Regions from separate parts of the Shewanella livingstonensis genome, predicted to be linked through region 1. Evidence: riboswitches for the same ligand, from Rfam matches in the RefSeq annotation. Region 1 holds a riboswitch; the other holds the start of a gene.
The links. A riboswitch is a leader RNA that binds a small molecule or an ion and turns the genes downstream of it on or off. The one in region 1 is predicted to bind lysine.
Positions count from the first base shown of each region.

Region 2: another riboswitch for lysine. It lies ahead of lysC (lysine-sensitive aspartokinase 3); the one in region 1 lies ahead of EGC82_RS15600 (Na+/H+ antiporter NhaC family protein).

Region 1 is NZ_CP034015.1:3,599,733-3,615,720, reverse strand. It holds gene EGC82_RS15635 (acyltransferase) at 1-299, opposite strand, end outside; gene tsaA (tRNA (N6-threonylcarbamoyladenosine(37)-N6)-methyltransferase TrmO) at 304-1,092, opposite strand; gene rcsF (Rcs stress response system protein RcsF) at 1,201-1,596, opposite strand; gene EGC82_RS15620 (H-NS histone family protein) at 1,760-2,170, opposite strand; gene EGC82_RS15615 (electron transfer flavoprotein subunit beta/FixA family protein) at 2,606-3,355, shown strand; gene EGC82_RS15610 (electron transfer flavoprotein subunit alpha/FixB family protein) at 3,357-4,280, shown strand; lysine riboswitch at 4,641-4,856, shown strand; gene EGC82_RS15600 (Na+/H+ antiporter NhaC family protein) at 4,939-6,495, shown strand; gene EGC82_RS15595 (thymidine kinase) at 6,652-7,233, shown strand; gene EGC82_RS15590 (acyl-CoA dehydrogenase C-terminal domain-containing protein) at 7,378-9,168, opposite strand; gene EGC82_RS15585 (peroxiredoxin family protein) at 9,517-10,023, shown strand; gene EGC82_RS15580 (cation:proton antiporter) at 10,041-11,228, opposite strand; gene EGC82_RS15575 (universal stress protein) at 11,564-12,421, shown strand; gene EGC82_RS15570 (3-oxoacid CoA-transferase subunit B) at 12,507-13,163, opposite strand; gene EGC82_RS15565 (CoA transferase subunit A) at 13,177-13,893, opposite strand; gene EGC82_RS15560 (hydroxymethylglutaryl-CoA lyase) at 13,967-14,869, opposite strand; gene EGC82_RS15555 (acetyl/propionyl/methylcrotonyl-CoA carboxylase subunit alpha) at 14,870-15,988, opposite strand, start outside.
Region 2 is NZ_CP034015.1:942,478-958,465, forward strand. It holds gene EGC82_RS04135 (ATP-binding protein) at 1-57, shown strand, start outside; gene EGC82_RS04140 (hypothetical protein) at 57-710, shown strand; gene EGC82_RS04145 (phosphoenolpyruvate carboxylase) at 707-1,927, shown strand; gene EGC82_RS04150 (DUF7281 domain-containing protein) at 1,915-2,919, shown strand; gene EGC82_RS04155 (dicarboxylate/amino acid:cation symporter) at 3,345-4,604, shown strand; gene EGC82_RS04160 (tetratricopeptide repeat protein) at 4,719-5,903, opposite strand; gene EGC82_RS04165 (class 1 fructose-bisphosphatase) at 6,110-7,102, opposite strand; gene EGC82_RS04170 (S9 family peptidase) at 7,277-9,574, shown strand; gene arcA (two-component system response regulator ArcA) at 9,665-10,381, opposite strand; gene EGC82_RS04180 (DUF3293 domain-containing protein) at 11,058-11,501, shown strand; lysine riboswitch at 11,777-11,951, shown strand; gene lysC (lysine-sensitive aspartokinase 3) at 12,209-13,504, shown strand; gene EGC82_RS04190 (succinylglutamate desuccinylase/aspartoacylase family protein) at 13,509-14,627, shown strand; gene EGC82_RS04195 (site-2 protease family protein) at 14,721-15,857, opposite strand.

The DNA of each region.
Region 1 (15,988 bases):
CCATGGTTGATGGCCACTTCATTACCTAGGGTGATTGGTCCATGCATAAACACATCTGCGCCGATCATGCATTGGTTACCCATACTGATGTCTCTACCGGGTTCAGCAAAAAGCTGCGCTTGTGGGGCAATAAAACAGTGTTCACCAATATGAATGGTTTCGAGCTGACTTAACAACTGTTGAATAGCATCTTGCCAGGGTTTTGCCCACGCTAAATGTTTAGGTTTAAGTGAGAAATACAACCATGGCATCCACGATAAGCGTTTTTTATGTTGAGCTTGATAATCAATCTCTGTCATGGGGTTAATCCTTCAACAATCTCACTGTGGTTGCTTTAAGCTCTAATACTTCGATACCTTGTGCGGTAACATGCCAAAATATATCTAAATCATACAATGCGACTTGGTATAATTTGGCATCGTCTTTGGCTTTTTTATAGGCGGGCCGAGGGTCTTGCGCTAATACACCGGTTATAAGTTCAGCAAGATCTTGGTATTGTTCTTGTTGGCAATAATGATTAATTTGTTCGGTCGCTAATGGGGTATATATCAATGGCATTAACTCAGGGGCGTCTTGGGCAATCCCACCTTTAGCATCCAATATGGCATCAGAAAAAGGAATATAGGGTTTAATATCGACAATCGGCGTACCGTCTAATAAATCCATGCCTGATATCACTAAGCACACTTTACCTTTACGTTGAACTACCCCATGCAGTTTCACTACTGATTGGCCAATACCATTGGGACGAAATGTGGAGCGTGTGGCAAATACCCCCAGCTTTTCATTACCGCCAAGTCGAGGAGGGCGAACCGTTGTTTTCCAACCTTGAGCTACATTCTCATGAAAGCAGAATAATAACCATAAGTGAGAATATTGTTCTATGCCTCTTACTGCATCAAGGTGATTAAACGCTGGTTCAAATTCAATATAACCGACAGCATTAACTAAGCCAGGTTGACGTGGAATACCAAACTTCTGTTTATAAGGTGTCCTGCATATTGCAACCGCATTTAATTGGCTGCTAAACGGCACGTGAGATTGGTTATTGATGGGATCTGTTTGGCTATGTTGATCGTTGCCGTGTTTCATGCGATACCTGAATTAAGCGGAGAAAGAGAATCGTAAATCAAATATAAACAATATTGATGAGTGTTATATGAACACTCATCATCTATAAGTAGGTAATATATTATATTATTACTTTTCTGTTGGCGTTTTAATTGCTTGGCCTACGCAAAGTGCACGACTAAAACAACTATTGTCCGCTTCCGTAATCATAAAGCAGCTTTTAACGACAAAACCATTAGCGCCTAAGTCTGCTGCAGCTCTTCTGGCATTAGTTCGTGCAACGGCCATTTGCGGTGGTGCATCTTGTTTGGTTTCTTGGCAGGCTTCACCTTCAACTAGCCCTAATAGTTCAAATTTGCCTTTAGGCTGCTCACTGCCTTCATATAGTTGTACATCACCGACCTTAAAATAATCATTGATTGCTTTACTGTCTAAATTACTTTTGAAGGTGTAATCACTTGCACAAGCGCTCAATAGTAGTGCTATGCCAGAAGCAATAAATGCATATTTAAGAGGAAAAGTCATAGCCGTAACCTTTTATTAATGGGGAATGAATCAACAACAGCTAGTTTACCTTGTCTCATTGCGATGATAAAGCGATCAAATATCATAAAAAAAAGAGCTTACCGAAGTAAGCTCTTTTTTTATTTTAACAGCTAACCTTATGGTTAACTGTTAGCCATAATAATTATTCCATGCCTGGAATTAAAAATTCGCTCATATTTTTTCCGCTATCAATTTGTTGCTTGAATACGGTAGGCATACGACCTTGACCAGTCCATTGAATTAATTCACCGTCAATGGTGATTTGATATTTTGGTGGACGTGGAGCACGCTTTTTTGTTGACGTTTTAGCTGAAGAAGTCACTTCACCTAAATCTTCAATTGATAAGCCGCTATTTTCTATTTGAGCAAGAATTTCAGCAATACGTGCATTACGCTCAGCATTGGCTTCAAGTTCTAATTTCTCTTCTTCTTGACGTTCGGTAATGATTTTTTCTAATTTAGCCGCGGTTTCGCGTAAATCATCAAGAGACAATTCTTTTACTGCAGCTTTGAAACGACGGCCGTGGGTTAGTATGTCTAAAAAGTCACTCATGTTGTGTAGTTTCCTAATGATTTATTTATAAAATAAAAAGTTATAAGAGATAAAGTTACCAACGTTCCGTGTAAGTTTCAGTACTGCATGTGGTTTATTTAAGTCTATATGATTAATATAAATAATATTAATTCACTGATTATTACCAATGCAACTTAATCAATACTGAATATAGTTGTAATAATAGAAACTATTTGACATGGAATCAAATTAAATCAGTGATTAATTAAATAAATTTTAATTAATCACTGCCATTAAATAATTAAGGATCCATAGCTTGTTTAGTTTGATTGCCACCACAAGAACAAAAAATATGTAAACAGTCGTTTGACTTTGATTGACGTTAACGTTAGCAGGACGTAAAGTTAACCCATCTTGCATTGGCAAACGCCAATGTGTTGTCCATATACATTTAAGGTGTAGGAAGGAAACCCTATGAAAGTATTGGTGCCTGTTAAACGCGTAGTCGATGCCAATGTGAAAGTCAGGGTAAAAGCTGACAACACAAATGTTGATACGACCAACCTTAAAATGGCGTTAAACCCATTTTGCGAAATTGCCGTTGAAGAAGCTGTCCGCTTGAAAGAAGCTGGTATAGCCACTGAAGTTATCGTGGTGAGTGTCGGTGCAAAAGCAGTGCAAGAGCAGCTAAGAACTGCTATGGCTCTGGGTGCTGATAGAGCTATTCATATTGAAACTGATGAAGAATTAGTACCATTATCAATTGCTAAGCTGCTAAAAGCAGTGCAAGAGAAAGAACAAGCGCAATTGATCATTTTTGGTAAGCAGTCTATTGATGGCGATAACAATCAAACGGGACAAATGTTAGCTGCATTAACCGATATGCCACAAGCGACATTTGCATCAGAAGTCAAAATTGACGGTGATATGATTACGGTAACGCGTGAAATCGATGGCGGACTACAAACGTTGAAAATGCCTTTGCCTGCGATTGTGACGGTAGACTTACGTTTGAACGAACCTCGCTATGCCTCATTACCTAATATTATGAAAGCTAAACGCAAGCCATTAGACATTATAGCTGTAGCTGATCTTGGTGTGAGCTTAAGAGCGCATCAAACAGTACTTAGCGTCACACCTCCAGTTGAGCGTAAAGCGGGTATTATGGTGTCTTCTGTTGAAGAGTTAGTTGATAAGTTAAAAAATGAAGCGAAGGTGATCTAATATGACCATTTTAGTATTAGCAGAACACGATAACGTCAGCTTAAAATCTGATACGGCAAAAGTGGTTAGCGCTGCAACGGCCATTGGTGGTGATATTCACGTACTGGTTGTTGGTGCTGATTGTTCTGCCGCGGTGAGTGCCGCACAAAGTTTAGCGGGTGTGAGTAAAGTATTAGTGGCAGATGCCGCTCAATATAGCGCTCAATTAGCTGAAAACGTATCAAAACTAGTTGTTGAAATAGCCGCTGATTACGAACACATTTTAGCAGCCGCAACCAGTATAGGTAAAGATACCTTACCTCGCGTAGCAGCATTATTAGACGTGTCGCAGATATCTGAAGTGATTGAAGTTGTAAGCAGTGACACTTTTGTACGCCCTATTTATGCGGGTAATGCACTTGCGACAGTGCAAAGCTTAGATGCTAAGAAAATCATGACTGTGCGCTCTAGTGCGTTTGATGCTGTAGCATCAACGGGCAGTGCAGAAGCGGTGAACTTAAGTCATGTTATTGATGCTCGTACCGAGTTTTTATCTCAATCGTTAACAGAATCAGCCCGTCCTGAGCTAGGTAATGCTGGCATTATTGTTTCCGGTGGTCGCGGCATGGGTAGCGGTGAAAACTTTGCTATTTTAGAGCAACTAGCCGATAAACTCGGCGCCGCAGTAGGTGCTTCTCGCGCTGCTGTCGATGCTGGTTTTGTACCTAACGACTTGCAAGTTGGCCAGACAGGTAAGATTGTTGCTCCCGACTTGTACATTGCCGTGGGCATTTCTGGTGCGATTCAGCATCTTGCCGGTATGAAAGACTCTAAGGTCATCGTTGCAATCAATAAAGACCCAGAAGCACCTATTTTCCAAGTTGCAGATTACGGTTTAGTGGCAGACTTATTTGAAGCGATTCCTGCGTTAAATAATCTAGTTTAATAACACATTCATAAGTTTAATATTGAATGTTCAGCTTGGTTAATGGATAGTTTGGTTTGCCTGTTGTTGATTTTAAAAGGTTTCTACTTCATCAAGTAGAAACCTTTTTTATTGACTTTTTTTAATAGACGAATGTTTTATGAGCAAGTATGCCAATGTTGTTAGCCAGTTGCGTGTTTTGTGTTCAGGACGATAGTGTGTATTTGAATTAAAAACGTTAAACTAATGCTATGTAATTGTGGTTATAGTTAATGTTATTGTTATTTGTGCCGCAGTTTAGTGCTTTTTTACTGGTATTGAACCTGTTGTTTATGATTGTATGTCCGCGCTGTTTGTAATGGACTATGTATGATTACAAATAACGAAAGTAGAGGTGCATTGCATAATAGTCAGGTTGAATTGGGTGATGCCAATAATTCAGCCCCAAAGGGTGCAATGCCGAAACAACTGAGCCAATCGCTCTCATTTGTTGGGCCAGTTCTCGAAAGGGGCTGTACTGTCATAGTGTTTTTATCACATGATAAAAAGAATGATATTCATATTAAATGGGTATTACTGTGGAGTGCTACTAGGTAAGTTAACCCATATACTTTCTGTGTATGGTGAGTCTTATTTCTAGTTTTTCTCTATTCGTATCCAACGAAGAAATAATTAAATTATGATAATAAGTTATGCCGATTCGGCACTTTCTGTGTTGCCACCGCTTGTGGCTATTACATTGGCCATTTTAACCCGTAAAGTATTACTGTCTTTAGGGTTAGGTATTGTTTTTGGTGCCTTGTTACTGACCGACTTTTCATTGGTAGGCAGTGGTGAATATATCTTAAGTACAGCCAGTCAGCTGGTTTGGAAAGACGCCGCATTAAATAGTTGGAACGTATATATTTTAGGCTTTTTGATTGTGCTGGGCATGATCACCGCATTAATTACCGTTAGTGGTTCTGCGCGTGCTTTTGCTGATTGGGCCAAGTTGCGCATCCGTAATAAACGCGATGCTAAGTTAATGACCATATTTTTAGGTTGTGTAGTATTTATTGATGACTACTTCAACAGTTTAGTGGTGGGCTCTATTTCACGGCCAATTACCGATAGATACCATATTTCACGCGCAAAACTTGCTTATATTCTTGATTCTACTGCCGCACCTATTTGCGTTATTTCTCCCGTATCGAGCTGGGGAGCTTATATTATAGCGCTTATTGGCGGCATTTTAACGGCACATGGTTTTGCTGATACGGGACATTTAAGTGTTTTTATCCAAATGATCCCAATGAACTTTTATGCAGTGTTCTCGTTATTATTATTGGTGTGTGTGGCGACGTTCAGTTTAGATGTTGGCCCAATGCGTCGACATGAGTTAAATGCATTGCGTGGTGATTTATATGATGAATCAAAAGGCCAACCACCAGGAGCCGTAACCGATTTGCCTGAAGCAGATACCGGTAAAGTGATTGGCTTATTTTTACCTATTGCGATATTAGTCTTTGCGACTATTTATTTTATGGTCTCTAGCGGTGCAGATGCATTGGCGACTAAAGAGCAAGTGTTTAGTGTACTGGGGGCATTTGAAAATACCGATGTGAGCTCATCATTATTTTTTGGTTCTGTCGTTGGTTTTATTGCGACCGTATTATTAGCTTTTCAGCAAAAAGTTGAGCTGTCTATGCTGCTCAAAGGGATGTCTGTTGGGGCGCGTTCAATGTTACCTGCCATCTATATTTTATTATTTGCTTGGACGATTTCAAGCGTTATTGGCCAGCTTGAAACCGGTAAATATATGGCCAGCTTAGCGACTGATAATATTCCGTTTGCCTTGTTGCCAGCGATGTTGTTTTTATTGGCTGGGGTGACTGCATTTTCAACCGGAACCAGCTGGGGCACCTTTGGTATTATGTTGCCAATCGCAGCTGACATGGCGATGGGCAGTGATAGTAGTATGATGTTACCTATGCTGGCAGCCGTGCTTTCTGGTGCGGTATTTGGTGATCATTGTTCGCCTATTTCCGATACCACTATTTTGTCATCAACGGGGGCAAGCTGCCATCATATTGACCATGTGGTGACTCAGCTTCCCTACGCACTTATTGCGGCATTGATTAGTTTTGTTGGTTATATTGTGCTTGGCTTTACCGGCTCATTAATCGCCGGATTAATTTGTTGTAGCGTGATGTTTGTCATTAGCCTGGTCATATTGCACTTTTTGGCTAAAAAGTAATCCTAAATAATATGGTGTATTTTTTGATAAATACCTTGTTTAAATCATAATAGAAATGCCGTATTCATAACGAATACGGCATTTTTGTTTGTTGTTGCGATGTTAAAAAAGGTAATATGAGCGCCATTATCTGGCTAACCATTAGGACGCTTCATTTTGGCGCAACTGTATTTTTATTATTCGGCGATGAATGCCGGTAAATCAACTTCATTACTGCAGTCTTCTTATAATTATCGTGAGCGCGGTATGCATACTTTAGTGATGACAGCATCGATAGATAATCGTTATGGTGTCGGCAAAGTGTCATCACGTATTGGTATTGAAACCGATGCACAGGTGTTTGGTAGTACTGACAATTTAATTGAGCTAATTTCGACGTCTAATGATCAACAAAAAATTCATTGTGTATTGATTGATGAATGCCAGTTTTTAAGTAAAGAGCAAGTTAGGCAAATAACGCATGTTGTCGATAACCTCGATATCCCCGTATTGTGCTATGGCCTACGTAATGATTTTCAGGGTGAGTTGTTTACCGGTAGTCATTACTTATTAGCCTGGGCAGACAAGCTGGTTGAATTGAAAACCATTTGTCATTGCGGCCGTAAAGCTAACATGGTCGTGCGCCTTGACCATGACGGCAATCCTATGCGTGAAGGTGAACAAGTAGAGATTGGTGGTAATGAAAGTTACGAGTCGGTTTGCCGTAAGCATTTTCGCGAATTTTTGTGGGATCAATAGTTACCAAACACACATTTGAGTTAGGTTAATGACGGTGACAACAGTCACAATATAATAAAGTGATAGAATAAAAAAAGCCGCTTCAATATTACTTGAAGCGGCTTTTTAACAATTTTTATCGCTCTTTATTCACTCATGTTGAGATTAAAAGTCGGCTGCGGCGAAATTAACAATATCAACACTGCTAGATTCAATTTGTTTGCGTAGGCTGCGAGTTTGGCTGCCCCAATAGCTCATGAAGAATTTTGCAGTATTAAGCTTAGCTTGATAAAACTCGGCTTCTTCAGTACCGGCTTCTAATGCTGCCAATGAGGTTGCTGCAACGCGAGTCCACATCCAAGCGAGTGCGGTAATACCAAAGAGTTGCATATACGGCATTGATGCTGCGCCTATAAGATCTGGATTTTTACTGGCGGATTGAACGATAAAGCCAGTGGCTTTTTCAAGATCGCCTGCCGCGTCCATTAACCCCGCAATATAAGGCTTCATCGCATCATTGCTAGTATTTTCTTGAATTAGCTGTTTTACCATGCCAGACCATAACGTTAAGGCTGCGCCTTTGTCGCTTAGTAATTTACGGCCAACTAAGTCAAGAGCTTGTACCCCATTGGTGCCTTCATAAATCATCGCGATACGAATATCACGCACATACTGCTCCATTCCCCATTCGTTAATATAACCATGACCGCCATAAACCTGCTGTGCATCGACACACGCTTTAAAGCCTTGGTCAGTAACAAAGCCTTTAACAATTGGTGTAAACAATGCCGCAAGAGCATTAGCTTGTTTGGCTTTTTCTGGGTCGGTATGACGTTCTACTTGGTCAAGCCATAATGCTTGTTGGCCCATTAACGCACGTGTACCTTCATTGAACGACTTTTGTGATAACAACATACGTCGTATATCACCATGGACTAATAATGAGTCAGCGGCTTGTTCAGGTTGCTTAACGCCACTTAATGCACGTCCTTGTATACGATCTTTGGCATAAACCAAGGCATTTTGATACGCAATATCGGATACGCCTAAACCTTGAATTCCGACACCTAAACGCGCTTGGTTCATCATGGTAAACATGGCTTTTAAGCCTTGATGCGCGGCGCCAACCAATTCGCCTATTGCACCGTCAAAATGCATTACACATGTAGAGTTACCGTGAATACCCATCTTATGTTCAAGACCTGTCGCACTCAGGGTGTTCGCTTTGCCTAGGCTACCATCAGCATTAACTAAAAATTTCGGCACGGCAAATAATGAAATACCTTTCACACCTTCTGGCGCATCGGGTAGGCGAGCTAATACTAAATGAATAATATTGTCGGCAAGATCGTGATCGCCCGATGAGATAAAGATTTTCTCACCGCTAATGGCAAATAACTCATCACCCGCAGGAACCGCTTTAGTGCGTAATAAGGCTAAATCTGTACCGGCATGAGACTCAGTTAAGTTCATGGTACCAGTCCACTCACCACTGACCAATTTGGCTAAATATTTTTGCTTTAATGCATCACTACCGTGCACATGAATCGCCGAATAAGCACCATGGGTTAACCCTGGATACATGGCAAAAGCCATATTGGTCGCAGTTTTCATTTCGGTGGCAAAGGTGCCAATAACTTCTGGTAGGCCTTGGCCGCCAAATTCAGGATCGCACGTTAATGTGGCCCAACCATCGTCAACATATTGCTTATAAGCTTGCTTAAAGCCAGTAGGAGTAATGACCTTGCCATCCACCAGTTTACAGCCTTCCAAGTCACCACTAGCATTGAGTGGCAACATGATGTCGGTAGTGAAATCGGCGACACCTTGTAAAATCGCATCAGTGAGATCTGCATCTAGCTCATCAAAACCGCGTAAATCAGTTTGTTTATAGACATTAAGCAGCTCAGACAGAATGAATTGATAATCACGAAGGGGAGCTTGATAAATAGGCATAAGGTCATTCCTTGGTTATGGGGTATTCAAGTTTGGTCGCAGCAACAAGATATAATCTTGCCACTGGTCCAATCAGATTATGTTAGTTTACCTAACATAACCAATTTCGAGTAAAAACTCAGTATTATTTTTACGTAAGCGTAAACTTATTTTGATGTATTAAATGTACCGATTTATTTACTGTTCAATGTATGAGTCCTAATATCTGGATTAATACCTTCTTCAGGCTTGGAAAGATCAACAAAGCTGAGTGAATCCGTTTTTTGACATCCTCATGAATATATAATCTGCATTGTCCGGTCTATTAAGTTGAACAGTCAAAAGAATAATCTATCAAAAGGACACATTATGAAATCAGTCTGGCCTGTAGTGAATGTATGTGTATTGTTATTGTTGTCTTTTATGCCTTTCGGCGCAGCGAATGCTGTAGCGAAAGTGGATGAGTCTGTTGCTGCTGATTTTGAGTTAAAAACTGCTGATGGCCAATCTTTTACTCTTCATGATTATGCCGGTAAACCGGTTGTGTTACATTTTTGGGCCACATGGTGTCCATATTGTAAAAAGCTGCAACCTGGTTTAGAAAAGCTGCGACTTAACTATCAAGACACTGACTTGCAAATGATAGCGATTAGTTTTAACGAAGACGCTGATGCTAATCCCGGACAAAGCTTGCTAAACCGAGGGCTAAAAATGAACACATTAGTCTTAGGCGATGAAGTTGCTAAGCTCTATGGCGTAACGGGTACACCGACAACCGTGTTTATTGACCGAAGCGGCCATATTGTGTGGGTGACCAATACGTCCAATCCAGATGATCCTAATTTGGATAAAGCGATACAGTTTTTATTAGAATAACGTCAGTAATAACCGCATTATTCTTTACTCAAGGTATATTTCAAGATTAGCGGCCCAATCAGGGTCGTTAAAGCGATAATCATCACTAATATGGCGAATTCCTTCGCTTGAATAACCCCGAGTTGACGGCCCATTTCAGCAAACACTAATCCTACTTCGCCCCTTGGCACCATTGCCGAACCTACGACCCATTTTTCTTGCCAGTTTGAGCTTGCCATAAACCCCGCAATAAATTTACTCGTCACCGCGATAAACGTTAACCATCCGAGTAATAACAAACCTGTGAAACTCATATCGAGTTGACTTAAGTCCAGACTAATACCGACATAAACAAAGAAGATAGGGCTAAATAGTTGCACTAGCGGCTTTGCTGATTGTTCCAATTTGTGAGTATAGCTAAACGGGTTTTTAAGGTATTGATTAAATGGCGAGGTAAATTGTCGTGATAAACCCATACCCACGGCAAAACCGCCTAAAATAGCTGGGGTTCCAAACCAATGCGCTAACCAGGCAAATAAGCAAATCATTGCCATTACCACAAACACTTCATAACCAGGAATACGCGCTTTAAGGTGCAGCCAGCGGGTTAAGTAGATAATGACTCTGACCAGTGGCGGACTAAAAATAATAAAGCAGGCAATCATGATGAATAATATCAATGTTGAGCTTACTGCTAACTCTCCAGATGAGGCAAAATTAAACAGTATACTCAGTAATATCACGCCAACGATATCATCGATAACCGCAGCGCCAAGAATAATTTGCCCTGCAACACTTTGGGTCTGTTTATATAATGTTAACACGCGCATTGATATACCAATGCTGGTGGCTGTTAGGGCACAACCAAAAAATAGTGCGGTAAATGGAGCAATAGACAACCAATAAAAGCTCGCCAAGCCCGTGGCTACTAATGGTACTGCAATACCTAATAATGCAACTCTGACCGCTCTAGGACCAGAGTGGGCAAGCTTTTTGATAGACGTTTCACAGCCAATATCAAATAACAGCAAAATGACACCGAGCTCAGCAATGATAGCTAATGTGCTATGTGGGACAACCCAATTGAGCAGTGATGGACCAATAACAATACCCGCAGTGACTTCACCCACTACGCTAGGGAACCCTAACCGATCACTACACTCACCTAACAGTCTCCCGACAACAAGAATGAGAAAAAGTGACATCACAAAGCTGTCTATTGCCATTCAATCTCCTGAAGTTAGGTTAAATACAGTTAATTTTTACTGTTCTAACAAAGTTGATGCTGATCAAATTTTATACCGATACTTATGCATAAACTTACGCTATTGGCTAAGCTAAAGATAGTTACTCGCTCACGTTTCACTTAGTTTTTTAGCAGCATAATACTGGCGATCATTATGCATTTTTTGATGTCAATTTTTACCTTCATCTATATGTTTAATAAGGTAAATTTATTTTTAAAAATATTAATCATTAACATGTATAAGTTAATAATTATAGCGTTGATGTTACCAAACGCTTATCACAGTAAATAACGAACAAGCATAAGGAGGTTTAGATGAACAAAATGTTTATTATCGCTCAAATGGAACAGGCTCATACCGATGCCATTGCAATTGGGTTGACACTCGCTAAGCAAATGAACAAGCAGGCTGAGGTTTTTGCTTACACTTATGCTTATTTAAGTGGGGCTGAGCATTATAATCCTCGACTAGCCGGAGTCGCGCAAAAGAAATTAATGATGCAACGAGAAGCGCAACTGCAGCAGTATTTAGACTCACTTGATGCAGAAGATGTTCCGTTACATGTAATATGGAGCAAGTATCTTTTTGAACACGCTTGCCATCACTCTGCACGTCATAGCTTTGATCTTATGGTTAAGGCGGTCCATCATGCTGATCATTACCTGCCTACTGATTGGCAGTTAATTCGCCATACTAAAATCCCATTATTACTACTCACAAATAACCCATTAAATATGGGTAATGTTACGCTAATCTCTATCGACTTGGGTACTCGCAATCCAGCCAAGCAACGGCTCAATGACGCGGTTATTGCTAATGGAAAACAGCTTGCTAAAGCGACTGGAACACAGTTGCATGTTGCTTATGTGTTACGGATTCCGCAAATTATTCGCGATATGGATTTGCTAGACATTAACGCTTTAGTCAAAAAAGCTTATGCCGAACATAAGCAAAAAATTGCCGATATAGGCGTTGAAGCCAATTGTATGCATGTTATATCTGGAGAGCCTGAATTGTGTTTATTTGAATTGGCATGTCGATTAAAAAGCCAATATTTTGTGATTGGTGCGCGGCAACGACAAGGATTATTAGGACGGATTATTGGTAACACAGCAGAAGCGATTTTAGGCCGGATGCGCAGTAATGTGTTAGTGATCCCCGCGGAGGATTAAGTCGATAATATTAAAATAGAGGTATAAAAAAGCCCGTATTATTAGTCATAAACGGGCTTAGGTGATTTTGAGAGCTTAACAAAAATTAAAAAGTCATTTCCGGTACGTGCGCTGGCACCACTAACTTGCCCGCCGTTTTGGCAATAATTTCTTCGACCGTTACGCCGGGTGCACGTTCAAGTAAATGGAATGCACCGTCTTTAATTTCCATAAAGGCTAAATCGGTCATCACTCGCTTAATACAGCCGTAGCCAGTTAGCGGTAACTCGCAGGTTGATAATAGCTTAGAGTTGCCATATTTATCCGCGTGCATCATGGTGACAATGATATTGTCAGCACCGGCAACTAAATCCATTGCGCCGCCCATGCCTTTAATTAATTTGCCAGGGATCATCCACGAGGCGATAGAGCCATTAACATCGACTTCAAATGCGCCCAAGACTGTGAGGTCGACATGACCGCCGCGGATCATGGCAAAACTCTCAGCAGATGAGAAAAATGAGGCCCCAGCAACCGCGGTTACTGTTTGCTTACCTGCGTTAATAAGGTCTGCATCTATATTGTCTTCGGTAGGAAATTCGCCCATACCCAATAAACCATTTTCAGACTGCAACATTACTTGCATGCCATCAGGAATATAGTTGGCTACAAGGGTAGGGATGCCAATACCTAGGTTAACGTAAAAGCCATCTTGTAATTCTTTTGCTACGCGCTGGGCGAGTTGTTCTCTGGTCAATGCCATGGTGTAATCTCCCTTATTTTGCCGCAGCTTGTGCTGTTTTGATGGTACGTTGCTCGATACGTTTTTCAAAGCTGGCCTTGATCACGCGATCGACATAAATACCGGGTGTATGAATGTGGTTTGGATCAAGTTCACCCGGTTGAACAATTTCTTCAGCTTCAACGACGGTAATTTTACCCGCAGTGGCCATCATCGGATTAAAGTTAGCGGCGGTTTTGCGAAACACCAAGTTACCCATAGTGTCAGCTTTCCATGCGCGAACTAAGGCAAAATCTGCGGTCAGTGATTCTTCTAATACGTAATGACGACCTTTAATTTCACGGGTTTCTTTGCCGTCAGCTATCGGCGTGCCGTAACCTGTTGCAGTAAAAAATGCTGGAATGCCAGCGCCGCCAGCACGGATTTTTTCAGCCAATGTGCCTTGCGGCGTTAATATAACGTTAAGCTCACCTGATAACATTTGCTGTTCAAACGTGGCATTTTCGCCAACATATGATGCAATCATAGTAGCGATCTGATGCTGCTTTAGTAATAGCCCTAAGCCAAAATCATCAACACCGGCATTATTTGAAATCGCAGTTAAACCTTTAACGCCAACGTTAACCATATGGTTAATTAACCCTTCAGGGATGCCACATAAACCAAAGCCACCGACCATAATGGTCATGTCATCTTTCAGTCCTGCTAGTGCTTCTTCATAGCTGTGGACGACTTTATTGAATCCTGCCATTTGTGTGTCCTTATGATTATATTTATATCAATGGTCAGCGTTATGTTGGGCCAACCATGTTGAGTATATGTGATTATGCTCTGATTGCATTTGCCACTTTAGACCCATTAGTGCGCCCAAGTGCGCGGCTAATGGTGTCGCCAGCCAGTGCCAATTTTGCTAAGTCTATTCCGGTATCAATACCCATACCATGGAGCATATAGACCAGATCTTCAGTTGCTAAATTGCCCGATGCGCCCTTTGCATAAGGGCATCCACCCAGACCTGCTACTGATGTGTCAAACACGCTAACACCGGTTTCAAGACAGGCAAGTATATTGGCCAGTGCTTGGCCGTAAGTGTCGTGAAAGTGCAGGGCTAATTTATCCACTGGCACGACATTAGCGACCGCTTCGACCATTTTACGGGCATCGGTTGGTGTACCTACGCCAATGGTGTCGCCAAGGGATATTTCGTAGCAGCCCATCTGGTAAAGAATTTCAGATACTCTAGCGACTTCGCTGACGTTAATATGGCCTTCGTAAGGGCAGCCGAGCACACAAGACACGTAACCGCGCACGGCAATATTGTGTTTTTTTGCTTGCTCTATTAACGGTATAAAACGGGCGATTGACTCATCAATTGAACAGTTAATGTTTTTTTGACTAAAGCTTTCAGACGCCGCGCCAAAAATGGCCACTTCATCGGCGCCAGCAGCAAGAGCCAGTTCAAAGCCTTTTAAATTCGGCGTTAATGCACTGTAAACTACACCAGATTGACGATTGATTTGATGTTTTAGTTGTTGGAATACCGCATCTGAATCAGCCATTTGTGGCACCCACTTAGGCGACACAAAGCTGCCAGCTTCAATACGCTTAACCCCAGCATCTGCTAGTTGCTGGATTAGTGTCAGTTTGTCTGCGGTTGTTACCGGCGCTTCATTTTGTAAACCATCACGAGCGCCGACTTCAAAAATACTGACTTTAGTCGGTAACATTTACGCTTCCTCGCCGCTGATTTCGGTAACTAATGGCTCAACATTTAACAGTTGGGCGCCATCGCTAACCAGCTCACCGCTTTGGAAGTAAAACTCACTGACTACGCCATCAAACGGCGCTTCAATGGTGTATTCCATTTTCATCGCTTCCATCACTAATAAGCCTTGGCCCGCTTTGACTTGTTCGCCCACTTCCACTAAATGAGTCACTACTGTGCCATTCATTGGGGCTTTGAGTTTATCGGCATGGTTAATCACTTCCTCAATCACTTGAGCCAAAATGGCTTTAAAGTGATAACTGCCAGAAGGTAAAAATAACGTAAAGTCATCGCCTTGATGGCTTACCGGGATTTTACTTTTATGACCGTTAATTTCGGCAAGCAGTAAATCGGTTTTGAGCTCACCTGCTAAGGTCAATACTTGGTCGTGTAAACACAGCTGGTATTGATCGCCGATGGCGGTGAGTAGTAAATCATGTTGTTGAACATCGCTAGCAGCATCGGTTAATAACGATACACGATGCACGCTTGAGCTGTTTAATCTAAAGCCGCTGACTAAACCCCACGGTGAATAAGGGTCGGCACTATTGATTGCCAATGCTTTAGCCGCTTGCTTACGTGACAGCACTTGGAAAAGCCCTGCTAGCGCTAACGCGGTATCAGCTTCAATGGCCGCATCGCCAATTAAGGTGTCGCCATAACGTTCAATAAAGTCAGTACAGAAGTCTGCAGCAGCAAAGGCTGGGTGTTCAGCAATGTTGGCTAAAAATTCGATGTTATGTTTAAGGCCACTAATTTGGTATGACTCAAGTGCGTGTACTAAGCGTTGCAGTGCGCGAGGGCGCGACTCGTCCCATACAATCAGTTTAGCGATCATCGGATCGTAAAAGTTACTGATGACATCGTTTTCACGAATGCCAGAGTCGATACGCACATGGCGATTTTGTTCAGGTTCGCGTAAAAAGTTGAGCTTACCACTGGCAGGTAAAAACTCGTTTTGCGGATCTTCAGCGTAAATGCGCACTTCAAATGAATGCCCATGAATGCGCACTTCATCTTGGCGCAGCGGCAGTTCACTGCCACTGGCAACCAGAAGCTGCCATTTAACTAAATCTTGGCC
Region 2 (15,988 bases), 2.2 Mb from region 1:
ACCGAAATGCCTACGGCGGAAATGACTCGCGCTGAAACTGCTAAGGAGCACATCTAATGTCTGAATCGACTGAAACTACCTTAGTAGGTACCGGCGCATTAATAGAGCAATTGTTGCGTGGTGAGTTTATTTGCCGAGTGACCAATGAAGACGGTTGGCGGGCATTAAAAAACAACAGCACTCGCGACAGAGTTGAAACCTACCTTAACCAAATTAATCGCACCATTGCCAGTGCTGGTGAGGGTGAAGTGTTTTTTTGTGGTTATTTGCAGCTCGGCGAGGTTGAGCGCAAAGTGATTTCATCGCAATTTAAAGACATTTGTGCAGGACTGATTCCATTAGTGGAATGGTTGGTATTAGTGCAAGAAGCCAGTGGTCAAGATGCTCCGCTGAGCGAAGGTGCGCCGATCCGCTTAACCGATTTACAAGCGCGTATTGAAGACACGCCAGCTTTTAGAGAGCAACTCACTAAGTTGAGCCATTACCGATTATTCGGCTCAAGCAGTACTAACGTTGATGGCCAAATTAAGTTGGTGTTTAAACGGTTAGTTGAGCTGGGTTATTTAACCAAACCGAACAGCGAAAAGCAGATTTATATCGCCACCGGTAAATTAGATTATTTATACGAAGTGATCCGCTTTATTGATGAAACAGAAGGCTTAAGCCTTGAGGCACAAGCCGAAACCGCGACCCAAAGGGACTTGATATGAGCAGTAACTTACACCAAGCCGGGGTAAAGCTGCTCAAACAACTCGGGCGAAATGCCGACGTCATTATGGATGCATATTTAGCAGGCTCGATAAGCGACACTGCTCACGATGCTGGCGTTATCGAAAAGCTAAGAAAAAGTGGCATTTTATGGCGACCAGAGCCCGATCAAGAACTGCGCTTAAAGCGTTCGGTGCGGGCATTATTAGAAGAAGCATTAAGCGATGAGCGCAACAGGCAAATAGATGCCAACGTCGGCTCCGCGCTAGCCACAATAAAAACCTTAGCCGATCATTACAAAGAAGCACGTCGCGATGTCGATTTCAGTGCAGCTGAAGCCTATTTAGCCGATTTAAATGAGCATGTGTACAGTTTTACCGACAGTTTACGTTATTCCATTCGGGTGTTATGGAGCCGAATTAACAACGAATTTGGTTATGTTGGGACTATAAGCGCAAAAATCCGTGAAAACGAACTAGCCCAAAGTCAGGTGTCAGAGCTGCTTAATGGCTTAGAGATGTTTCAATTTAGCGAGTTAGGTGAAATTGCTGGTGATATCCGTGAACTGCGCCGTTTATTGATGACCAGTTTGCAAGAAACCTTAAGTCAATGTACTCAAGAGTTGAGTATTGTCCAAGCGAGATTATATGAGTTACTTGGGCGGTTTAGGCAAATTCAAGGGCGCACCCGCTTACTAAAAGGTTGGTTACTGCACACCAGCATGCATCCAGATTATCAACCTGAAAACCATGTAATGCATAAAGCTGTGCCGGTATTATTTAATTGTGCTGAAGCGCTGATAGCCCCTGCAAGTGTTGATGTGTCTAACCCTCATCACGAATTAGAACTGATGAGCTTAGTGGCACAAGTTAAAGCTATTAGTCGCGACTCGTTACCTGCCATGCTGCGTGAGCACAACGTGACCTTTGAAATGGGCGATAGTGAGGATTTCGATATCCCTGAAAATCCCCTTAAAATAGCCGTGGATGAATATTTTTGTGAGGTGATTGATTCTGGTTTGCGCCAATCAGCGCTTAGTTATTTAACCGAGAAACAACTGCAATGGGATGCAGAAAGCTGGCTTTATCAAGTCATTGGTGGTTATGAAGGCTTAGCCGATGAGCATAAAAATTACTTTGAGCTTGAACCGATAGGTAAACCTGATCCGGTTTATAGCGGTAACTTTATCATTAACGATGTTGAGTTATGGCTAGCCTAAGCAAAAGACAGTTACTGCTAATGGAACACGCGGCAAAGCAGCGCTTGCCGCGAGTGAAGTTCACTGCCGATTGGAAAAAATTGTATCAGTTGTGGCAAATAGGTGAGACCGATGGAACTGACAAGTACTTGTATTTGACTGCAAACGATTATGTTTTACTGCGTAACATGGCCCAAATTGATTCGGGCTTAGATATTCTGGCCCTTGATTTTGATGTGCCCCGCCAACAGATGTCGCAACTCAGCGCTAATGAAAAATACGCTAACATCAGCCCTGAAGCTGACTATGTATTAATGAAGCTAGCGCCTAGTTTATCTCAAAGCCTAGAGACTGATTTAGCGCCAGGTTCAGTGGCCGATTTATTATCTGTACATAATTGTTCACTGCGATTAAAGGCCGACAGTGCGATTGCGCTTTGTCAGCAACTCAATCTAACGAACCTCATCGTGGTAGAGAACCTCGACAGTTTTGATCACTTTTTTGCCAATTCATTTACCCCAGATTTACAGGCAATAATCAATAACTGCATGGTGTTATACCGTGGTAGTCATGACTATTCGCCAGCAGGTCGAAAGCGTTTTTTACACTTACTTCAACCACTCAACATCAATGTAATTGGCTTTACGGATCTTGATCCTGCAGGGTTAATGATTGCCAATACCCTTGAGTCTTGTCGCAGCATAATAGTGCCGCAACTTGCACTAGCGTCGCCTGATAAGTTATTAACGTTAACCCAGATAAATTCGACGAATGATTTTCATAAACAACATAAACAATGGGCTTACCTTAATAACTTGCATCGAGATGCACATTCTAACGATCAATCAAAGTCTCTATCTGGTTATCAATCTTCCTCTCAATCAATCATATATAATCCGCAGTGGTTAGCGTTAGTGCAATGGCTCGGACAACATTGCGTGAGCATTAAACAACAACATATGTTAGCCAAATCCATGTCGCTGACGTTACTTAATATCCACTGTTCAGAATAAAACCACTCTTCATAATAAAACCACTATGCAGAATAAAAAAACACTACGCTGATTGAGCCAGCTACCCCCATTTATTAAACAGAGTCGAGCTCACTTAATCAGCAAGAAAAACCTTCAAACTGATTGTTACTCTCGTTGTCTATTTCATTTTTATCGCTATACGCGCTGATTTTAGCTGTTTTCGTCCTAAATCTATTACTGGTTATACCATCGTTAATGATTAACTAAGTCTATAATCGATTGTTATTTTTAGCTTTTATATTGCATGCTTGTTAAGCGCCGATTAAGTAATCACTTTTGTTCATAAGGTGATTGAAATATATTGCGCTATGTCTCAGTATTTCAGCGCTCGAAAAGAATAAGCACCAGGATTGGTATAACAATAATTAGCAACAGAAGTTGCCATTTCGAAGGGAAATTTATAGATGACAAAATCACTTTCAGCACGGATCTTTATCGGTCTGTTTTTTGGGGTTCTGCTTGGTAGTATTGTGCAGTTTTTACTGGCAGATAATGCTTTTTTTGGTGGCACGTTAGTTAGCCTAGCCAGTGGTGTTGGCACCATGTTCGTCAATATGATTATGATGCTAGTGGTTCCACTGGTGTTTGTGAGTATTGTGTGCGGTGTGTGTGAGTTACAAGATTTAAAAAGCTTTGGCCGTTTAGGGGGTAAAACCTTTGGGTTTTATATCATTAATACCATGGTAGCGATTTTAGCTGCTTTTACCGTCGCAATGATATTTGAGCCCGGTAAAGGCGTGGATATGTCGAGCAACGGTTCGCTGGATATTACCGCCACAGAACTGCCTGATTTAATGTCGTTAATTGTGAGTATTGTACCAAACAACCCGTTTTCAGCCTTTACCTCTGGCAATATGTTGCAAGTGATTTTTATGGCTTTATTAATGGGCGGTGTCATTAAATCAATGGGGCAATCGGTTGAGGGAGCCGTTAAAGGATTTCAAACCGCCAATAAAATCATGATGCGTTTAATTTCAGTGGTAATGAGTTTAGCGCCATACGGTGTATTCGCCTTAATGTTTAAATTAGGCGCAACCTTAGAGCCTGAGATTTTTGTCAGTGTAGTTGAATATTTAGTGCTTATTTTGGCTTTATTATTGATTTGGATTTTTATCGTATACCCATATTCTGTTAGCCTGTTCACTCCAATTTCAGCGAAAACTTTCAGAGATAAAACTCAAGAACAAATTCTATTCTCATTGTCTACTGCTAGCTCAAACGCTACTATTCCGGTAACCATGCGTACTCTTACTGACAAACTAGGTGTGAGTAAAGCGGTGGCTGGTTTTGGTGTGCCGCTAGGTGCAACCATGAACATGGGCGGTGTGTCGATTTATATCACTATTGCGATTTTCTTTGTTGCTAACGCCTTTGGTATGCCAATCAGTAATGATCAAATTCCGTCATTATTGTTTAGCGTATTTTTACTGTCGGTGGGTGCTGGTGGTGTTCCTGGTGGTGGCATGGTGATGATTGGGGTATTGATTTACCAATTAGGCTTACCAGCAGAGGCATTTGTGATTGTTGCCGCATTAGACCGTATTATTGATATGGTATTAACCTCATGCAATGTGGTCGGTGACACAGCTGTATTAACCATTGTTGATCAAACTGAACAAGCGCATCAGCTTGAGGCTGAAAAAATTGCAGCTGAGAAAGTATAAAACTCGTTTAGCAGTATGAATAAAAATGGCCTGCTATACAGGCCATTTTTATGTCTAAGGTCATATGCTTAAGGTTTTATATTGACGCACCTGTTGTGTCGAATATATAAGATGTTATCTGTGCTGCATTTTATTTTCTATCTTAGTCATCAGCTTGAATGTCGTCTTTTCTAAATCATCTAAACCGCGATGAGCAACCAGTTCATAAGAGCGGTTAATATAGCGATAAGCTTGTGGGTAGTTGAACTCAATCACCTCAAGTTCTGCCAATTCATTCAGCGCCTGTGTTTGTCCAATCGGGTAGCCCATTATTTGATGATATTCAATGGCTTTTTTAAACTGCTCTCTGGCCTCATCATTACGGCCTATACGTTGATTTATCATGCCTGCAAGTTGTGATATATAGCCCAGGGTTAACCAGTCTTTCACTTTCGCAGCATTGGTTTTGGCAATGGTAAGTACACCTAATGCTTGCTCTATTCTGTCGGTTTCAGTGTAGCTTTGCGCTAATAACAATCTTAGTCTGGCTAGCTCTCGCTCATCTTGCTGATGCGTAGCTAGATCGATTGCTGCTATCAATGTTGTATTAAGCTGTTGATATTGATGTTGCTGCAATTGGATGCTGGCAAGTAGACGTTGAGCCACCAGGTTATCGGGCGTGGTGTTTATCAGTGCCGTTAATTGCTCTTCAGCAGCCACTGTATCGCCACCTTGCAGTAGTGCTATTGCGCTGACCAGTTGCGGAGGACTAAAGCGTGAATGGAGCTGGGGTGTGGTTTTGTTTTGCTGTGGATGGATCTGTTGGGCCATTAAGTTGGCTGCGGTGAGTAATACTTGCTCAATGCTGGAGGCGTTAACAACTCCAGTTTCAGTGTGCTGCTGTTGATGTAAAGTAAACGCTAATTGATACTGATTATTCGCGCCTGTAATACTTGATTCAATCACCAACACCGCGCCAGAAATAGCCATCATTTGCTTAATATCGATAGTCTTATTTGGCTGTTCATTAGAGACCAGTGAGATAATATTAATAATATCTTCGGTTTGCAGCAAAGGGTAATTGACTCCTAGGTTGAGCTGATAGATAAGCATATCCATTGCTGCGTAACGATTCCATTGTGGGTCGATGTTACCTGAGTTGTCAGGAGTGATATTTACCGGAAGCACTAAAATAGTGCCATTTGGCAACGGTGTTGATTTAGTTGAGATCAGATAAGCATAAACACTGATACTAACAAGCAGTAATACTACAATAGCCGCAATGTATTTATTTTTATTCGATGGTCTAGCGGGCTGCATCGTTATAGTCCTTTACTCATATCTTTAAAATAACTCGAAATGAATTTAAGTTGTTGTAAATAAATAATTATTCACTATTATTTAATGGTTCAAATTGGTATTTTGATTAACGGTGTTTATTTGCTGCATTCAGGTTATCAATAAGTTCAACTGCAGCGCATAAATGAAAAAACCGCCAACTGGCGGTTTTTCTACAGCATAATCAATTAGTCAATTGATGGCTCTTCACTGTAATCAATACCATGATAGCTTAAGCAGGTATCAACTTCGTTAGCGCTACCTAAAATCACCGCCACACGCTGATGGATTGCCGTTGGTTGAATGTCCAATATGGTTTCGTAACCTGTTGAGGCTTTACCGCCAGCTTGCTCAACTAGCAATGCCATTGGGTTCGCTTCATACATTAAGCGTAATTTAAATGGTTTTTCAGGGTTTTTATTGTCTGTTGGATAAGCAAAAATCCCACCACGACATAATACACGGTGCACATCACCAACCATAGCCGCAATCCAACGCATATTAAATGACTGTTCGCGAGGGCCGATAGTTCCAAGTAATAAGTCGGCGATATAAGTTTGAATTGGTGCTTCCCAAAAACGTTGGTTTGACATGTTAATCGCAAACTCAGCAGTATCTGGGGTGATCTGCACGTTATTGTCGGTCAGTAAAAATTCTTGGCTGTTAGGGTCTAGCGTATAAAATTGCGTACCTTTACCTGTAGTTAATGCCATCATAGTCGATGGACCATATAATACATAACCTGCCGCGACTTGCTTACGACCCGCTTGTAAAAAGCTTTGCTCGTTTAGCTCTCCAGCTGGGGCTGGCAATACCGAGAAAATAGTACCAACCAGTGAGTTAATATCAATGTTTGATGAGCCATCAAGTGGGTCAAAACAGACTAAATATTCACCTTTTGCGTTAACCTCAACCACGTAATCCTCTTCTTCAGAGGCTAAACCCCGAACATTACCGTCGGCTTTAAGAGTATCTTTAAGCATGTCATTAGTGATTACATCTAGCTTTTTCTGGGTTTCGCCTTGAACATTTTCTTGATCTGTCGCGCCTAAAACACCCGCTAATGCACCATGACGTACGGCAACACTAATGGCTTTTGAAGTGTCAGCTAAGGTTAACAGTAATTGTGTTAAAGAGATGTTTACGGCTTGTGCGCTAAGGGTTTGGGCCAAAGTCTGCATGATTTTTCCTATGAGATTTTGCGAGGTTAAGGTCGAGGTTATTCATTCTTATCAGTTATGTGCAAATCATACCCCACAATGACGCTAATTTCAGCGATTGTTATCTGGGGTTTTGGTTTTGCTGTAAATTAAGGCAAAATGTGGGCGGATTGAATTGCCCAAGGATTAATAATAATGACCATAACATGGAAGCATCATGCTTTAGCGGCAGTGTCTGCCGTGCCACTTCTTTTTACCAGCGCGGTTTTTTCAGCAACCGCTAAAGGCAGCATCATGAACTCATCGACTACCGCGACATTGACGGCAATAAAAGGTAACGCTACGCCACTCACCATTGAGCGTATTCATGCCTCTCCGGCATTAGCTGGTTCAAGCCCGCGTGGATTAGCTTTATCGCCAGACGGAAAGCGAGTCACCTATTTATCAAGCCGTGCTGATAATCAACATTTGTATGATTTATGGCAAATGGATATTGCTACCGGTAAACGTAGTGTATTGATTAATGCCGACCAATTAGACGCAGGGGAGTTGTCTGATGAAGAAAAAGCCCGCCGCGAGCGTCAACGTATTTATGGTCAAGGCATCATGGAATACTTTTGGTCAGAAGATAGCGCAAGTATTTTAATTCCAGCCGCGGGTAAGTTGTATTTATATAATGTTGCCAATAATAAGGTGGCCGAATTAGATACTGGAGAAGGCTTTGCTACCGATGCGCGTTTGTCTCCTAAAGGTCACTTTGTATCGTTTGTGCGCGATCAAAACTTATTTGTATTGTCATTGGATAGTCAAAAAGTAACGGCACTCACCACTGACGGCAAAGGACCAATTAAAAATGCCATGGCAGAGTTTGTCGCCCAGGAAGAAATGGACCGTATGACAGGCTATTGGTGGGCGCCAGATGAGTCGGCGATTGCGTTTACTCGTATTGATGAAACGGGTGTTGAGTTAGTGACACGCAATGAAATTTACGCAGAAGGGATTAAATTAACCGAGCAGCGTTACCCTTATGCCGGTAAAGCTAATGTTGAGATTGAATTAGGGGTGGTTAGCCTAAAAGATCGAAGTATAAACTGGATCGATTTAGGTACCCCAAAAGACATGTATTTACCGCGAGTTGATTGGCTTCCAGACAGCCAGCATGTGTCATTTCAATGGCAAAGCCGCGATCAGCAAACACTCGATCTTCGTATTGCCTCGATAACTCAACCGACACAAGCTAAAACCGTGATTGAAGAGCGCAGTAAAGCGTGGATTAACTTAAACCACGATTTGCACTTTTTAAAGCAACAATCAGCATTTATTTGGGGATCGGAGCGCGATGGTTTTAATCATTTGTATTTGTTCGACTTGCAAGGCAAGCCGCTTAAGCAACTAACCCAAGGTGATTGGGCTGTTGATGCACTTGAGTTTGTCGATGAAGCAACTGGCTGGGTGTATTTTAGTGGTCGTAAAGACAGTGTAATTGAGCGTCATTTATACCGGGTTAACTTTAATACTGGTATTGATTCTATTGAACGAGTTAGCCAGGCTGCAGGTATGCATGAAGCCGTATTTGCCAATAAAAAGCCAGTCTATTTAGATTACTTTAGTAGCTTGCAACAACCGCCGCAAATCAGTTTACATAATAACACCGGTAAGCAATTAGCTTGGGTTGAGCAAAATGAAATTGATAAAAATCATCCTCTATATGATTATGCCGCTTTATGGCAAATGCCTGAGTTTGGTCAATTAAGCGCTGAAGATGGTCAGCCATTAATGTATCGTTTATTTAAACCTGTGCCTTTTGATGCGGCTAAAAAGTATCCAGTGGTAGTGCGTGTCTATGGCGGGCCACATGCTCAGTTAGTGGTGAACAGTTGGAGCGAAGCCGATTATTTTACTCAATATTTATTGCAGCAAGGCTATGCGGTATTTCAATTAGATAATCGTGGTTCAGCGCATCGTGGTACTGAGTTTGAACATGTTATTTATCAAAATATGGGCGATGCAGAAGTAGACGATCAAAAGGTGGGTGTTGATTACCTACGCAGTTTACCGTTTATTGACGGCGACAACGTTGCTATTTATGGTCACAGTTATGGTGGTTATATGGCGTTGATGAGTCAGTTTAAGGCACCTGATTATTTTAAAGCGGCAATATCGGGTGCGCCAGTAACGGATTGGCGTTTGTATGATACTCATTATACCGAGCGTTACATGGGCAATCCTGAAGCCAATAAAAAAGGTTACGATGCTAGTAGCATTCTGCCTTATGTAAAAAATTATCAGTCGGGCTTATTGATGTATCACGGTATGGCTGATGATAATGTATTGTTTGAAAACAGCACTCGAGTCTACAAAGCGTTGCAAGATGAAGGTAAGTTATTCCAGATGATGGATTATCCTGGGTCTAAGCATTCTATGCGTGGCGAGAAAGTGCGTAATCATTTATATAAATCATTAGCGGCATTTTTAGATCAACAATTGAAGTGATCTCTCGTATCGTTAAATGATTAGCCAACAGGCAGACATAAAAAAACCAGGTGAATCACCTGGTTTTTTATTGCGGTTAACCTTAAAAGATTACGCTTCTAAGTCACCACAAAAACGATAGCCTTCACCATGGATTGTCGCGATGATTTCTGGTGTATCTGGCAAACTTTCAAAGTGCTTACGAATACGACGGATCGTTACGTCAACAGTGCGGTCATGTGGCTTTAATTCACGGCCAGTCATTTTTAGCAACAAGTCTGCACGGGTTAAAATCTTACCTGGGTTTTCAACAAAGTGAAGCATTGCACGGAATTCACTGCGTGGTAACTTGTAAGATTCACCTTGTGGTGTCACTAAAGAGCGGCTATTAATTTCTAAACTCCAGCCATTAAAACGATAAAACTCAACAGAACCTTTTTCTTCTGTTTCTGCCGCCGCATTATTAACGCGAGTTAATAGGTTACGTGCACGAATAGTTAATTCGCGAGGGTTGAATGGTTTAGTGATGTAGTCATCTGCACCAATTTCAAGACCTAGAATTTTATCAACTTCGTTATCACGACCGGTTAAAAAGATAAGGCCGATGTTATTAATTTCACGTAGCTCACGTGCTAGTAACAAACCGTTCTTTCCGGGTAGGTTAATGTCCATAACAACAAGGTTTATCTTGTTGTCTTGCATGGCTTTATGCATTTCTGCGCCATCGTTAGCTTCAGTAACAACATAGCCTTCAGCTTCAAAAATACTGCGTAGTGTATTACGAGTTACGGCTTCATCTTCAACAATTAAAATGTGCGGACTTTGCATGATATATACCTAATTTTATAAAATTCGATTCTAGCTACGTTGAGCTAATAAATTGCAATAGCGCTTTAGCTAATGCACTAATATTCCGATATTTTTTGGTGTTTATCTATGTCTACCTTGAATTAAACACTCTCTATAAACTCTATTACGTAACACTAAATACTGGTTACTGAGCCTGCTTGTGTCGATTCATTACTATTATGCCAAGATACGTGTTTGCACTTATGCATAACGGTGTAAAAAGTGGTGTAAAATTGGTTGTATCTAAGCTTACTTACTATGAATGCAATTTAGAAAGATAGTTCCTTCTATAACAAACTTATTTATGCGTATTAATCTTTTATCAAATGTAGAACAAATTTAGTACGACTGTAAACTTTACTTCAATAAATCATCACACTCACAACAATATTTGCTGATTTTTTGAGGTGCATGTAACCATCTTTGCTACACTGATTTAATAGTTCGTAATGGTTATTGTACTCGTTTTAGGCATTTGTTAACAAATTAAATGTTAAAAAATTAATATAACAGTCGAGTATATGAAAGATTAACACGGCTAACACTATAATAGTAAAGAGCTTTTAAATATCATACTTGTGATTTAGATCGCAAACCTTTTCGAAGTCCAACCTATCTGCTAGACTAATTTTGGCTTAATTGACGAAAATTTATTATGGAAAATGTTATCGATACATTGTGGAATGAGTATCAAACGACTCATTTTTTGTTCACTCAACGCCTTTCTGGTGATTTCCCATTTGCTATTGTTACTGCTCATAACCCCCGGGGTTCTATCCTCTCGCCTAGTCAAAATCGTTTACTTGATCGTCAGCTTCAATCTAAAATTCAACAATATAATAGTCCCTATCGCGGATTAATTGGTGCAGCACCTGATCTGTCATACATGGAAAAGAGTTGGGCTATTTTTATTGATAAAGAACAGGCAGTTGAGCTTGGTAGAGAGTTTAATCAACATGCAATTTACTACGTCAATCAAGGTTTATTATCTTTGATTGCTTGTCTTGATACCATAAAGCCTGAAATTCAAATGGGTGTATTTAATAATCGATTGCGCCTGGTGAGTGAACTACCGGAGATTAGTTCATCCACCAGATGAGTGATGAGGTAAATCTAACGGCTTAAGCACTAACAAATAATTTGGATCGATATTCGAGACAATGAGCAAGCCATTGTCTTATGTATATTGGGTTTGTGATGCGTATTGTCTTTTTATTGTCTTTTTTTCGTAATAAAGAACAATCGTAGTTGGGTGACTTTCACAACAGAATGTTCAATAACAACACTGTTTTTTAATAAAATAGTCTATTTTTACTGCGTTTGCTGATTGACTTGTTAGGGCTTTTATTGCTATTTTCAACGTCCTCCTTCGGGAGGAGCAGAAGAGGAGCGTTAACTAGGTAGTAAGTGAGAGGATGCCAATCCGATGACCACTTATGATGGAGATTAGCGCCGAGGTATCAGTTTGTTTGGCAAACATTGATATCGGTCGTTTAGGCTGAATCCTAACGATTGTCACCTATTTTTTTGGTGGAGAGCTTCTGGTGATGATTGCTGTTTCCCTTCTATAAGGGTGCGTTATCTTAGCACCAGGCTCTTCGAACGTAGTGTGTTCGGAGCGTATATCATGTTAGTAAATCACATCTTGTTTTGTCGTCTTTCGCAAACTGCGGAGGCATCTATATGAGTATTATTTCTGAAACTGTCGCCCCTAAAACGGTTACCGAGACCGTTGTTTCTGATATTCGTCGTCCTGAATTAGTCGTCGCCAAATTTGGTGGTACTTCAGTTGCTGATTACGCCTCTATGAGCCGTTGTGCAGATATTGTGTTAGTTAATCAAGCCACTCGTCTTGTGGTCGTGAGTGCCTCCAGTGGCGTAACTAACTTATTAGTTGAGTTAACCCAGGCTAACGTTAATGACGAGCGCCGCTTGGTATTACTTAAGCAAATTGCCAAAATTCAATATGCGATTTTAGATGAATTAGGTCGTCCGCAAGATGTGGCTGCCAGTATTGATAAAATTCTTAGCCGGATGTCGGTATTAAGTGAATCCTTGGAACTTGATCGCAGCAAAGCGGTGATGGACGAATTACTGTCTACTGGCGAGCAATGTTCATCGATTTTATTTTCTGCCGTTATCCGTGAAAAAGGCGTCGCATCCAATTATTTCGATGTGCGTCAAGTGTTACGTACCGACAGTCATTTTGGTCGTGCAGAACCACAGATTGAAGCGATAGCGACACTTGCTAGTGACTTTCTACAACCACTGCTTACAGATTATGTGATTGTCACTCAAGGTTTTATTGGTGCTGATGATAATGGCAGAACAACCACGTTAGGTCGTGGCGGCAGTGATTATTCTGCGGCATTACTTGCCGAAGCGCTCTGTGCTACAGCGGTTGAGATTTGGACCGATGTTGCCGGTATTTATACCACCGACCCACGAATAGCCCCTAATGCCCGCCCGATTGCTGAAATTAGCTTTAATGAAGCAGCTGAGATGGCAACCTTTGGTGCTAAAGTATTACATCCCGCCACTATTTTACCGGCAGTAAGACAAAAAATTCAGGTGTTTGTAGGTTCAAGTAAAGCGCCAGAAATGGGGGGTACTTGGATACGCCATCAAGTGGAAGATACTCCAGTGTTTAGAGCGGTGGCATTGCGCCGCGATCAAACTTTACTTAACTTGCATAGCTTGCAAATGTTACATGCTCAGGGCTTTTTGGCTGAAACCTTCGCGACCTTGGCGCGGCACAAAATATCAGTCGATTTAATTACCACCTCGGAAGTTAACGTCTCGTTAACCCTAGATAAAACGGGTTCTGATTCAAGCGGCCAGGGTTTACTCAGTGAGTCATTACTACAAGAGTTATCGCAACATTGTCGTGTAAGAGTTGAGGAAGATTTAGCGTTAATCGCCATTATCGGTAATCGGATAGCCTCGACGGCTGGCATCTGTAGTCGGGTGTTTAAAGTGCTTGAAAACCACAATGTGCGAATGATTTGCCAAGGCGCCAGTCCGCATAATTTATGTGTGTTGGTGGCCGAATCTGAGGCGGCGCAAGTGGTTAATGCTTTGCACCAAAATTTGTTTGAGTGATGATATGACTAAAGCTATCCAGTCATCGGTACAGGTCGGAGAGCTGGCGACCGGGCACGCATTGACCGTGCCGTTATTTTCATTCTCAGGCAGCAATTCATCCGCGCCTAGCGTGTATATTCAGGCCAATGTTCATGGTGCTGAAGTGCAGGGTAATGCGGTAATTTATCAACTGATGACCTTATTAGAAGGCTACCAGGTACTGGGTGATATAAGGTTTGCACCATTGGCTAATCCGTTAGGGATTAATCAAAAAAGTGGCGAATTTACCTTAGGCCGCTTCGATCCTATTACCGGCGTTAATTGGAACCGAGAGTATTTTGATCACCAAGTCGATGTTGATGCTTGGTATAGCGATCACCAACACTTAACCAATGATGGCTTGTTTCTGGCTTATCGTTCGATGTTAGTTGAAGCGTGTCGGGCTAGGTTGGATAATCCTTTTGGGATATCTACGGGTCATCGGTTAGCGGTTAGTTTGCAGACTATGGCGCACCAAGCCGACATCGTGCTTGATTTGCATACCGGGCCTAAATCGTGCAAACACTTATACTGCCCAGAGTATGATATTGATGCGGCCAGATTTTTCTCTATCCCGTATACCTTGATTATCCCCAATAGTTTTGGTGGTGCGATGGATGAAGCGATATTTTGTCCGTGGTGGCAGTTAACTCAGTATGCATTGAGTCAGGGACGTGAATTTTCGGTACCGGTGTCGGCATTTACTTTAGAGTTGGCCAGCCAAGAACGGATTGATTTAGCTGATGCCTTAGAAGATGCCAAAGGCATATTGGCGTATTTAAGCTATCGTGGTGTGATTGCTAATAAAATCAACCCTGCAAAAATGGTGCGCTTTGGTTGTTACTTACGAGATTACAAAAAGTTTCATGCACCTAAAGCCGGCTTAGTTGAGTATTGCGCAGCGGTAGGAAAACCATTAACGGCTGGGCAGCCATTAGTGAACATTTTGCGAATGGATCTTTATGGATCTGAGCAGGTTTATCAAGCTATTAGTTTTCCCATGGATTGTGTGCCTATTTTACATTTTGCTTCAGCGTCTGTTCATCAAGGAACAGAGTTGTATAAGGTGATGACTAAGGTGTTTGCTATACCCTCAACATAACTGGCCATATTGAAACAAAAACGCCTGCAATTTGCAGGCGTGTTAAGTTGGCAATTCATGAGGCTAGGTTATATTGGTAGCAACAAAACAGGATTAACTGCCTAAAATTTGCAATGGAATGGCTAGCATTTCATCGCCTGAACCTGCAAAGTACCAAATAATCCCTACTAAGCTGGCTACTGTGAGTAAATACCATACGGTAGAGAAGATTTGTCCGTAGCGATCTAAGGGTAATAAATGGCTTTGATGGCGCCCACGCCACTCAAATACAATCTCGACACTGCCAATAAGCAATAGAAAACCAAGTAAAGCAAGGCCTAAGCTATAGCTAATGAATACGCCAATAGCGGCGCCAGCAATACAAGCAACTAGACCGACAACACTATTCATCGAAAAGCTGATACTTTTTAAAATATGGCCGCCATCAAGAGGCAAAATGGGCAGTAAATTAAATAGATTTAGTAGGGCGTTAAATGCGGCTAATCCAGCAAAAAATACGTTACCGGTTATCCAATAAAGTCCTACACAGATAATCGATAAAATCAGTCCAAAAGTGGGACCCATTATCGAAATGTACACATCTTGCCAGCGGGTGTTGATGCGCTCATCGCTTAACGCTAAGCCACCAACAAAAGGAATTAAATAGATACCTTTGGTTTTCATGCCGAAATGCTTCATGGCTCGAATATGACCATATTCATGGAACACTAAGCAGCCGATGAGTGCTAAGGCAAATTCAAATGAAAATAGCCAAGAATAGGCGGCAACACTGGCCCCCGCAAAAAGGACTTTTACCACTTTGGCGCTTTTTAACAGTTTAAAACCTAATGAAGCAAGTCCAACTACACTGATTTTTTGATTTTTTACGGCTACAACTTCAGGTGTCTGACGTTCAATATCCTCAACGGTTCGCTTTCCTTGGGTAATAAGCTCATCTTCAATTAATAAACAATAATCAAGTTGAAATGGTTGCCAGTTGACATCAATTTCTAATCGTACTGGTAATGCACCTATATTGGGTGAAACCATTACGCCTTCGCTGGCATCGGTTTCAATTGGTGCGGACGTTTGAGTTGTCAGTTCAAATGAATGGATATGAAAAGCTTGGTCGGTAGCACTAGCAGACTTTTGCGATACCAGTTGATTGTCCCAATAAAGTTGCTGCCAACCCGCAATCGAGCCTTCTAGTCGCAGACGTTTACCTAGACATTCAATATTTAGTAATTCCATTAAGGATTCTCAGGGTTTATGGACGGTGAGCATAATGGCATTTTGCCAGAGCGGTGAGTGTTGCTCAATGGGTTCAACAATTATATTCGCCATCTTAGGTGTTAATGTATAACGGATGATTAAGATAAACA